Larkinella insperata: one gene and its partner. The protein of the gene in region 1 binds, or shares a complex with, the protein of each later gene. Links are inferred from orthologs where the notes say so. Each region holds a gene or a part of one and is shown on either strand. Other genes may lie near its edges.

Region 1 (5,481 bases):
TACCCGCAGTTGGTGGCCGGTCCGATCGAACGGCCGCAGAACGTGCTGCACCAGTTTCATACGTACTTTCAGTACGATTTCGAGAACCTGAAAGCCGGATTGATGCAGATGGCATTCGGGTTTTTCAAGAAAGTTGTCATTGCCGACCGGATGGCCGAGATTGTCGGTCATGCCTACAACAATCCAACGCAGCACAACGGGCTGACCCTGCTTGTGGCAACACTGGCCTTCAGTATTCAGATTTACTGCGACTTCTCGGGGTATTCCGACATTGCCATTGGCGCGGCCCGGACGATGGGGTTCACCCTGATGGAAAACTTCAGAACACCGTATTTTTCGCGCTCGATTGTCGAGTTCTGGCGACGCTGGCACATTTCCCTCTCCACCTGGTTTCGCGATTACCTGTACATTCCGCTGGGCGGTAACCGGGTCAGTCCGTCCAGACGGTATCTAAACGTCTTTATTGTTTTTCTGGTCAGCGGTTTGTGGCACGGGGCAAGCTGGAACTACGTCATCTGGGGCGGTTTGCACGGGGCCTATCAGCTTATGGCAAACTGGCGCGACAAAGCTTTCAGTCAGTGGGGAGTCAAGTTTCCCGAGGAAAACAAAGCGTATCAGCTCCTGCAACTTCTGCTGACGTTCGTGCTGGTGATGCTGACGTGGGTGTTTTTCCGGAACCACAAAGCACCGGTCCAAAATGCCTTTCATATCCTGGGCAAGATCATTTTTACGCCGTTCGACGGGCCGCTGCGTGCGCCGTTCAACACCACTGAACTCTGGTTTTGCGTGCTGTTGGTGGCGGTTTTGTTCCTGAAGGAGAAGTTCTACCTGACCATCCCGACGCGCAACACCGTTCTGTTCTTTATTCTGTTTCCGCTGATCTGCCTGCTGTCGTACCTGTTCGGGGTCTTTACCTCAAACCAGTTCATCTATTTCCAGTTCTAAAAACCATCTTCGCGATGGAAAAACAAGGTGGAGCCAGCAAACTGCACGGGGAGACGAGTAGGATTAGTCCCATCACGACTCTCTGGTCAAAAGTATGGACCACGGAAATGAACAAGCTGTCGCAGAGCGTCTCTACCCGATTTTTCCTCACGTTTTTTTTGATCTGGATAGCTGCCGGAACGAAGCTGGCGGCTCAGGAGCCCCGTTTTGAGTCGGAAATAAAAGCCTACGAAGCCAAAGCCGTTGACGACCCGCCGGTTCCGGGCTCTACGTTTTTTGTGGGGAGCTCCACCTGGCGGCTTTGGGGACCAACGCTGGAAGAAGATTTTGGCAAATTCAGCCCGGTGAACCGCGGGTTTGGCGGAGCAACCATTCCGGATGTGCTACGCGTTATGGACCGGATCATTCTGCCGCACCGGCCTGCCCGGATTGTGTTTTCCTGCGGAGGCAACGATCTGGCGGGCGGTGACACGCCCGAAACCGTTGCCAGAAACTTCAGAACGTTTCTGGCCCGCGTCTGGAAGGCCAATCCATTGACGGAAGTTTACTTCGTGTCCAACCGGCATTCTCCCGCCCGCGAAAAATTCCGCAAGCAGAGCGACCAGCTCAATCGGCTTGTAAAGGAGCTGGCCGGGAAGGCGGAGGGCCTGTATTACATCGATGTGGTTCCGCTGACGGACGGGAAAGACCGCGATCAGTTGTTCATGGCCGACCGATTGCATCTGAGTCGGGAAGGGCAGCAGCGCTGGATTCCGGTCATTACGGCCGCGCTGGAGGAGCAGGACCGGGTGCGTACCAAACCCGATCTGGCTGATTTGTACCGGAAGCGCGTTGCTGCGGGTGTGCTGAATGAGTCGGAAGCCGCTTTGCCAAGCCCGCAAAGGCTAAACATCGTTTTCATTGGCAACAGCATCACGGCGGGCGCGGGTTTGCAGGATCGCCAGACGGAAGCCCCGCCGGTGTTGGCAACGGCGTATTTGAAGCAGCAGGCTGGCATTGATCAGGTCGCTTTTTCGAATCAGGGAGTGAGCGGCTACACGACCGTCGATTTTTTGCCCGAAACGGCGAAGGCGTTTGGCAAGGTGGTGCAGGCTGCCGATGCCTTCAAGAACGATCCGACGGGCCGGTTGATTTTCTCCATCGTACTCGGAACCAACGACAGCGCCATCCAGGGGCCGAACGGTTCGCCGGTTTCCCCCGAGTCGTACCGGGGCAATCTGAAAACCATTGCCGACCGGTTGCTGACGGATTATCCCGGATGCCGGCTGATCATTCACCACCCAATCTGGTACAGCCCTACTACCTACAACCGGTCGAAGTATTTACAGGAGGGGTTAGATCGTTTGCAGAGTTACTTCCCGCAAATTGACGCGCTGGTAGCGGCTTACGGCACCACGCATCCCGGTCAGGTTTACGTGGGCGATACGCAGGGCTTTAATTACTTCAAAACGCATTATCTGACGGATTTTCAACACGAAAACGGGCAGCAGGGCACGTTTTTCCTGCATCCCAACAAGAAAGGCTCGGCAACCCTGGGACTTTTCTGGGCCGAAGCCATCCGAAAAGCCGTGCAGCCCGGAAATTAGGTCCATTACCGCCCGATGGCTACCTTCCGCAGAATCGAATCGATGATCTGTAAGGTCGTTACACCGTCGGCTTCGGCTTCGTAATTGAGAATAATCCGGTGGTTGAACACGTCGGGTGCTACTTCCTTGATGTCTTCCGGCAGCACATAGTCACGCTGGTCGAAGTAGGCGAGGGCTTTGGCGGCCCGGTTGAGGTGAATACTGGCGCGCGGAGAAACCCCGTATTGAATGTACCGCGCTTCGTCGCGCAGGTTGTAATCGAGCGGCCGCCGAGTCGCAAACACCAGTTCAATGATGTAGCGTTCGAGGGTTTCTGAAATCGTGATTTTATTGATTTCGTTCTTAATGCCGAAAATATCTTCCTTGTCCAGCACCGGCTGCACTTCGTAATCGAAATTCAGGTTGGCCATCCGGCGCATAACCTCCAGTTCCTCATCCCGCGACAGATACCCCACAAACACCTTCATCATGAACCGGTCGATCTGGGCCTCCGGCAGCGGATAGGTGCCTTCCTGTTCCACGGGATTCTGCGTGGCCAGCACCAGAAACGGCTTGTCGAGCACAAACGTTTCCTCGCCAATCGTCACCTGCTTTTCCTGCATGGCTTCCAGCAGCGCCGACTGCACCTTGGCGGGAGAACGGTTGACCTCATCGGCCAGAATCAGGTTGGCAAAAATAGGTCCCTGCTTCACTTCAAAATCACCCGATTTCTGGTTGAAGATCATCGTGCCGACCAGATCGGCGGGCAGCAAATCCGGCGTAAACTGAATGCGCTGGAAATCAAGTTGCAGGGCCTTGGCGAGTGTATTGATGGTCAGGGTTTTGGCCAGACCCGGAACGCCTTCGAGGAGAATATGTCCGCCGGTAAACAAACCAATCAGCAGCCGGTTAAGCAGCGCCTGTTGGCCCACCACCACCTTGCTCATCTCCTCAAACACCTGCCGGATTTTGGCATGATACATACTATCGGATGAAGTCATAGGGAAGAATGATGCGTTAAAAATGATGAACGATGAATTGACTGCGTTGCGGTGGCCTGTTCTTCGTTCTCCATTCCTAAGGCATCATTGATATTATTTGATCGCTTTCACAAATCGCTCTTTGCCGTGAATGTCTTTGAAAATCTGGACGTTGTGGTAGCCGCGTTCCTCAAACACCTGCTGGGTTTGTGGCCCAAACCGTTCGTTGATTTCGACATAACATCCCCCGCCCGGATTCAGATGCTGCTGCCCGAAATCGGCAACGGCTTTGTAGAACAGCAGCGGATCCTGATCTTCTACAAATAACGCCAAATGGGGTTCGTACCGTAAAACATTCGCGTCCATCTGTTCGGCTTCCGACAGCGTAACGTACGGCGGGTTGCTGACCACGCACTCAAACCGCCGGTTTTCTTCTCCGACGTTCAGAATGTCGCGCTGTTCAAATTCTACTTCCGCCAGCAGGGTCTGGGCGTTCAGTTGGGCTACTTCGAGTGCTTCCGGCGATAAATCCCAGGCCAGGACCGATGCCTGCGGAAGAAACCGGGCCAGCGTAACGGCAATACAGCCGCTGCCGGTGCCCAGGTCAATGATGTTCAGTTGTCCGGTGGTTTCGGCGTAATCCCGGACGATGAGCCGGATCAGTTCTTCCGTTTCGGGCCGGGGAATCAGCACGGCCGGCGACACCTGAAACTCCAGTCCGCAAAATTCCGTTGTGCCTATGAGGTGCTGAACCGGTTCCTGGTTGTTCAGCCGCCGAATCAATTCATCCCAGTCGGGTTGTGGTGGGGTGGGCGGAATGGGTTTTCCGACGACCACGTCGGTTCGGCGCAGCAGCAGATAGTGTTCCAGTAATAAAAATGCAATGGCGCGGGCCTCTTCCGGGCGGTATCCCTGCAATTGACCCACCAGCGAATCAAATAGCGACTTGGCTGTAAGCATGCGGACGTAAATTTTGCGTAAATCTAAACCTTCATCAGAGAGATTTCACCGATTTGCCGGATTTCTTTACTTTCGGCCCCTGTAAACCGTTTCCTCAAACCGTTGATTGACGATACCCTCTTCATGTCTCGCGCCCTCGAACTGGCAAAGCTGGGCCGGGGTCATGTCAGTCCCAACCCGATGGTGGGCTGCGTAATTGTACACAATGGGCGCCTAATTGGCGAAGGCTGGCACCGGCAATACGGCGGGCCGCACGCCGAGGTCAACGCCGTACGGTCGGTAGCGGATGAATCGCTGCTGCCCGAATCGACGGTGTACGTGACGCTGGAGCCGTGTTCGCACTTTGGGAAAACACCCCCCTGCGCCGATTTGTTGATTGAAAAAAAGGTAAAAAAGGTGGTCGTCTGCAACGATGACCCGAATCCGCTGGTGGCCGGCCAAGGTCTGGCAAAATTGCGGGCCGCCGGAATTGAGGTAGAAACCGGGCTACTGGCGGAGCAGGGCCGTGACTTAAACCGCCGGTTTTTCACATTCATTGAGCAGAAACGCCCCTATCTGATTTTAAAATGGGCGGAAACCGCCGACGGGTTTATGGCCCCCTCCGATTTCCGGCCTCTTCCCATCAGCGGTTCGCTGTCGCGGCAACTCGTGCACAAATGGCGGACGGAAGAAGATGCTTTTCTCGTTGGTACCAACACTGCTCGTTACGACAACCCGCAGTTGAACGTACGGCTTTGGAGTGGGCGAAATCCCGTGCGAATTGTGATAGACAAAACGTTAAAACTGCCGTCTTCCCTGCATCTTTTCGATGGTTTGCAACCGACGCTGGTGTATTCGGTGGTGCACCCCGACGCTGAAACCGTCGGCGCCATCCACTACATTGCGCTGGACGCCGAAGCCGATTTTCTAACCCAACTGATTGCCGATTTATACCAGCGGAAAATTCAGTCGGTGGTGGTAGAAGGCGGGGTTGGCGTACTGGAAAGTTTTTTCAGCTCCGGTGTTTGGGATGAGGTCAACGTTTTCAAAAG
Region 2 (4,220 bases), 1.2 Mb from region 1 along the record:
TTGTTTTTCATAATCAATGACGTTGAGTAACTGGTAAAATAACTGACAGGCAGACAAGTTGTTCAGGAAAACGACGGATTGGGGCGGGTGCTAACAAATGGGTCGGCGCGTCGTTATCTTTAAAACCGATCTTGTTTCCGTTCTTATTTTTTCGTATCTTAGCTTGTTATGAATTTCAAGCTGACTTCAGAATTTAAACCGACTGGCGACCAGCCACAAGCCATTGAAAAGCTGGTCAATGGCCTTCAGGAAGGCGAGCCGGCGCAGGTGCTACTGGGGGTTACGGGAAGTGGAAAAACCTTCACCGTGGCCAACGTCATCGCCCAGCTCAACCGCCCAACCCTCGTACTGAGCCACAACAAAACGCTGGCGGCCCAGCTCTACGGCGAGTTCAAGCAGTTTTTTCCCGAAAACGCCGTTCACTATTTTATTTCGTACTACGACTACTACCAGCCCGAAGCGTTCATCGCGACGACCAATACGTACATTGAAAAAGATTTGGCCATCAACGAAGAGATCGACAAACTGCGGCTGGCTGCGGTGTCGGCCCTGATGAGTGGTCGGCGGGATATTGTGGTCATTGCGTCGGTGTCCTGCATTTACGGTGCCGGAAACCCCACGGAATACCAGAAAAGCATCGTGCGGCTGGGCGTGGGCGAAACCATCAGCCGCAACCAGTTCCTTTTCAAACTCGTCGAGATCCTGTACAGCCGGACGGAGGTGGAGTTTACGCGGGGTACGTTCCGCGTCAAAGGCGATACAGTCGATATTTTTCCCGGTTACGCCGACTTTGCCTACCGGATTATTTTCTTCGGTGATGAAGTGGAAGCCATTCAGCGCATCGACCCGGCTTCGGGCAAGAAGATTGCCGACGACCGGATGATTGCGATCTTCCCGGCCAACCTTTTCGTTACTGGCCGCGATACGCTGAACATGGCCATTGGCGAAATTCAAAACGACATGGTGGCTCAAATACGGTATTTTGAATCGGAGTTTCGCCATCAGGAAGCCGAGCGGATTAAGGAACGCACCGAGTTTGACATCGAGATGATGCGCGAATTAGGCTACTGCTCCGGTATTGAGAACTATTCGCGGTATTTCGACCGCCGGATGCCGGGGCAACGGCCGTTCTGTCTGCTCGATTATTTTCCGGATGATTTCCTGACGGTGGTGGACGAAAGCCACGTGACAATGCCGCAAATCCGGGCGATGTGGGGCGGTGACCGCTCCCGCAAGGAAGCGCTGGTAGACTACGGTTTTCGGTTGCCGTCGGCGCTGGACAACCGGCCGCTTACGTTCCAGGAGTTTGAGGAATTGACCCCGCAGACGGTTTACGTCAGCGCCACACCCGCCGATTATGAACTGCGCCGGAGCGAAGGCGTCGTGGTCGAACAGTTGATTCGTCCGACGGGGCTGCTCGATCCCGAAATTCAGGTGCGACCGAGTTTGAACCAGATCGACGATCTTCTCGAAGAAATCGACAGCCGGGTCAAAAAAGGCGAACGAGTTCTGGTAACGACGCTGACCAAGCGGATGGCCGAAGAACTAAGCAAGTACCTGGAGCGGGTGGGCATCAAAGGCCGCTACATCCACTCGGAAGTAAAAACACTGGATCGCGTCGAAATCCTGCGAGAACTGCGGCTGGGCGTTTTTGACGTATTGGTGGGCGTGAACCTGCTGCGCGAGGGGCTTGATTTGCCGGAAGTATCACTTGTAGCCATTATGGACGCCGACAAAGAAGGGTTCCTGCGTGACATTCGTTCGCTGATTCAGACCATTGGCCGGGCCGCCCGGAACGCCAACGGCAAGGTGTTGATGTATGCCGACCGCATTACGGGTTCGATGGAAAAAGCCATTAGCGAAACCAACCGACGGCGGGAAATCCAGATGGCCTACAACCTCGAACACGGTATTACGCCCAAAACGGTACTGAAATCCCGGGAAGCCATTCTGGAGCAAACCAAAGTGGCGGATTCGCGTCCGGCCGCCAAGCAGTTTTACATTGAACCGGATGAAATCCAGATTGCGGCCGACCCCGTGGTGCAGTATATGGGTAAAAACGACCTGGAGCAGGTGATCAAGGAAACGCAGGCCAAAATGGAAAAAGCCGCTAAGGAACTGGATTTCCTTGAAGCGGCTCGATTGCGGGACGAACTGTTTCAGTTGCGCGATCGTCTGAAAACAGCTCAGGTATAAGGTGGTTTCTCCCGGCCGAAAGCCGTGCGGCTTTCGGCCGGGAATCGTTTTTAAGCCACGGCGGCTTCTTTCATGCGTTCGGCGTTTTCGGCAATGCGGAGCTGGTCAATGAAATCATCAATGTTACCATCCATCACCGACGGCAGGTTGTAGACCGTCAGACCGATGCGGTGGTCGGTGACGCGGCTCTGCGGGTAATTGTACGTCCGGATTTTGTCGGAACGGTCACCGCTGCCCACCATCGATTTGCGTTGTGAGCTGATCTCGTCGTTGTGTTTCTGCAACTCAATTTCGTAGATCCGCGACCGCAATACCGTCAGGGCTTTATCGAAGTTTTTCAACTGCGAGCGCTCATCCTGGCACTGCACAACGAGGCCCGTCGGGATGTGCGTCAGCCGAACGGCCGAGTACGTCGTGTTGACCGACTGTCCACCCGCGCCCGACGAACAGAAGGTATCTTTCCGGATGTCGTTCATGTTGATCTGAACGTCCACTTCCTCGGCTTCGGGCAAGACCGCCACGCTGGCCGCTGAGGTGTGAATACGGCCCTGCGATTCGGTGGCCGGAACGCGCTGCACGCGGTGAACACCGGACTCGAATTTCAGCTTGCCATAGACGTCTTCGCCCTCGATCTGAACAATAATTTCTTTGTAACCGCCCGATGTGCCTTCCGTGTAGTCCATCAGCGACATCCGCCAGCCCATGCGGTCGCACAGACGCTGGTACATCCGGAACATATCGCCGGCAAAGATGGATGCTTCGTCGCCCCCGGTTCCGGCCCGGACTTCAAGAATAACGTTTTTGCTGTCGTTGGGGTCTTTCGGAATGAGCATTTCTTTCAAAACGTCTTCCATCGGTTCCCGTTGCGGCTGCAATTCGTCGAGTTCCGCTTTGGCCAGTTCGCGCAGGTCTTCGTCGCGTTCGGTCGCCAGCAGTTCCTTGGCGCCGTCGATATCCTGCAACAGCTTTTTGTAGTGCTGATACTGCTTGACGATTTTGTCGAGGTCTTTGTATTCCTTGCTCAGCTTCGTGTATTTCTTCTGATCCGAAACGATTTCGGGCATCATAATCTGCTGAGAAACTTCCTCAAACCGCTCCTTTATGGCTTCTAATTGGTCAATCATGGTTTGGTATAGATTCAGGACAAACGATGAGCAATCGCGTCCGTTCGTATTTTAAGACAAATCTACGAAAATTCGGTCAGTCAACAGTTCCGTCTTACATTTGTCAACGAAACGACGCACCGCAACGTTATCCAGATAGATGACAAGAATTTACTTCACTAAGTTCCTCGCAATGAACCGCATCTTTTCCCTTTTCGCACTTCTTCTTCCAGTAACATTTTTGTATTCCTGCGGCCTCGATCAGAACCAGAGCTCGAAAGAGCTGGCCCTGGAAATGAACGACCGCAAGATCAAACGCGTTACGGATGCCCAACTGACCGCCACTGTCGACGAATGGGGGAAAGCCCTCGTGCAGACTTCCCGAAAAGCCCTGACCGCTGAACTGGCTAAAAAGGTAGGGGATCAGTCACGCTGCACGCTGGAGGGGATTCCGGCCGTTGAGAAGCTGGAAAAACAATACGCCGTTACGATTGATCTGCTCAGCGCGAAAGATACCGCCAACCCGGCCCTGAATACCAAGGAACGGGAGTTGTTGCTGGCCTACCGATACAACGCCCTGAATAAGATGGAGCAAACGGATAACATTCAGAAAGTAAACGACACCCTTTTTGTCTACAATTCGCCCGTCGCAACGAACGATCCGATCTGTACAACCTGTACGGACGATGCCGCTCTGCCTTTTGTGATCTGGCGGGTGGTTTTCGAGAAACGCGAGATTATCCGGCGAATCAACCCGAAGAAGCTCCAGGAGCTGGCCCGCTGAACTAGTACGAAAATACGACGCTGCAGTACTATAAGAGTATGGATTGTGTACATTTGATGCAATCAGATTCCATCCCTTAACTAACGTCGTATTTTACTATGAGTAACCTGGAAAACAAAGCAGATCAGCCGCTTAGC

Evidence for each region. The genes of interacting proteins can lie anywhere in the genome.
Region 2: the proteins of prmC (region 1) and prfA are in contact, whole or in part, in a crystal structure (PDB 2B3T), measured with the Escherichia coli proteins. The link is inferred for Larkinella insperata from one-to-one orthologs.

The regions. Positions count from the first base shown.
Region 1 is NZ_CP110973.1:3,017,787-3,023,267, forward strand. The notes cover bases 2,528-5,481. They hold prmC (peptide chain release factor N(5)-glutamine methyltransferase), read right to left. Parts: upstream 4,451-5,481; coding sequence 3,605-4,450; downstream 2,528-3,604. Other genes in these bases: OQ371_RS12240 (GDSL-type esterase/lipase family protein), read left to right, coding at 2,528-2,531; OQ371_RS12245 (AAA family ATPase), read right to left, coding at 2,537-3,493; ribD (bifunctional diaminohydroxyphosphoribosylaminopyrimidine deaminase/5-amino-6-(5-phosphoribosylamino)uracil reductase RibD), read left to right, coding at 4,574-5,481. Outside these bases: OQ371_RS12235 (MBOAT family O-acyltransferase), read left to right, coding at 1-945; more of OQ371_RS12240, read left to right, coding at 960-2,527. UniProt on the Escherichia coli protein: Methylates the class 1 translation termination release factors RF1/PrfA and RF2/PrfB on the glutamine residue of the universally conserved GGQ motif, i.e. on 'Gln-235' in RF1 and on 'Gln-252' in RF2.
Region 2 is NZ_CP110973.1:1,795,532-1,799,751, reverse strand. What follows is about bases 1,284-4,220. They hold prfA (peptide chain release factor 1), read right to left. Parts: upstream 3,321-4,220; coding sequence 2,247-3,320; downstream 1,284-2,246. Other genes in these bases: OQ371_RS07285 (Gfo/Idh/MocA family protein), read left to right, coding at 4,182-4,220; OQ371_RS07290 (hypothetical protein), read left to right, coding at 3,493-4,083; uvrB (excinuclease ABC subunit UvrB), read left to right, coding at 1,284-2,196. Also shown: OQ371_RS07305 (hypothetical protein), read right to left, coding at 1-11; more of uvrB, read left to right, coding at 169-1,283. UniProt on the Escherichia coli protein: Peptide chain release factor 1 directs the termination of translation in response to the peptide chain termination codons UAG and UAA.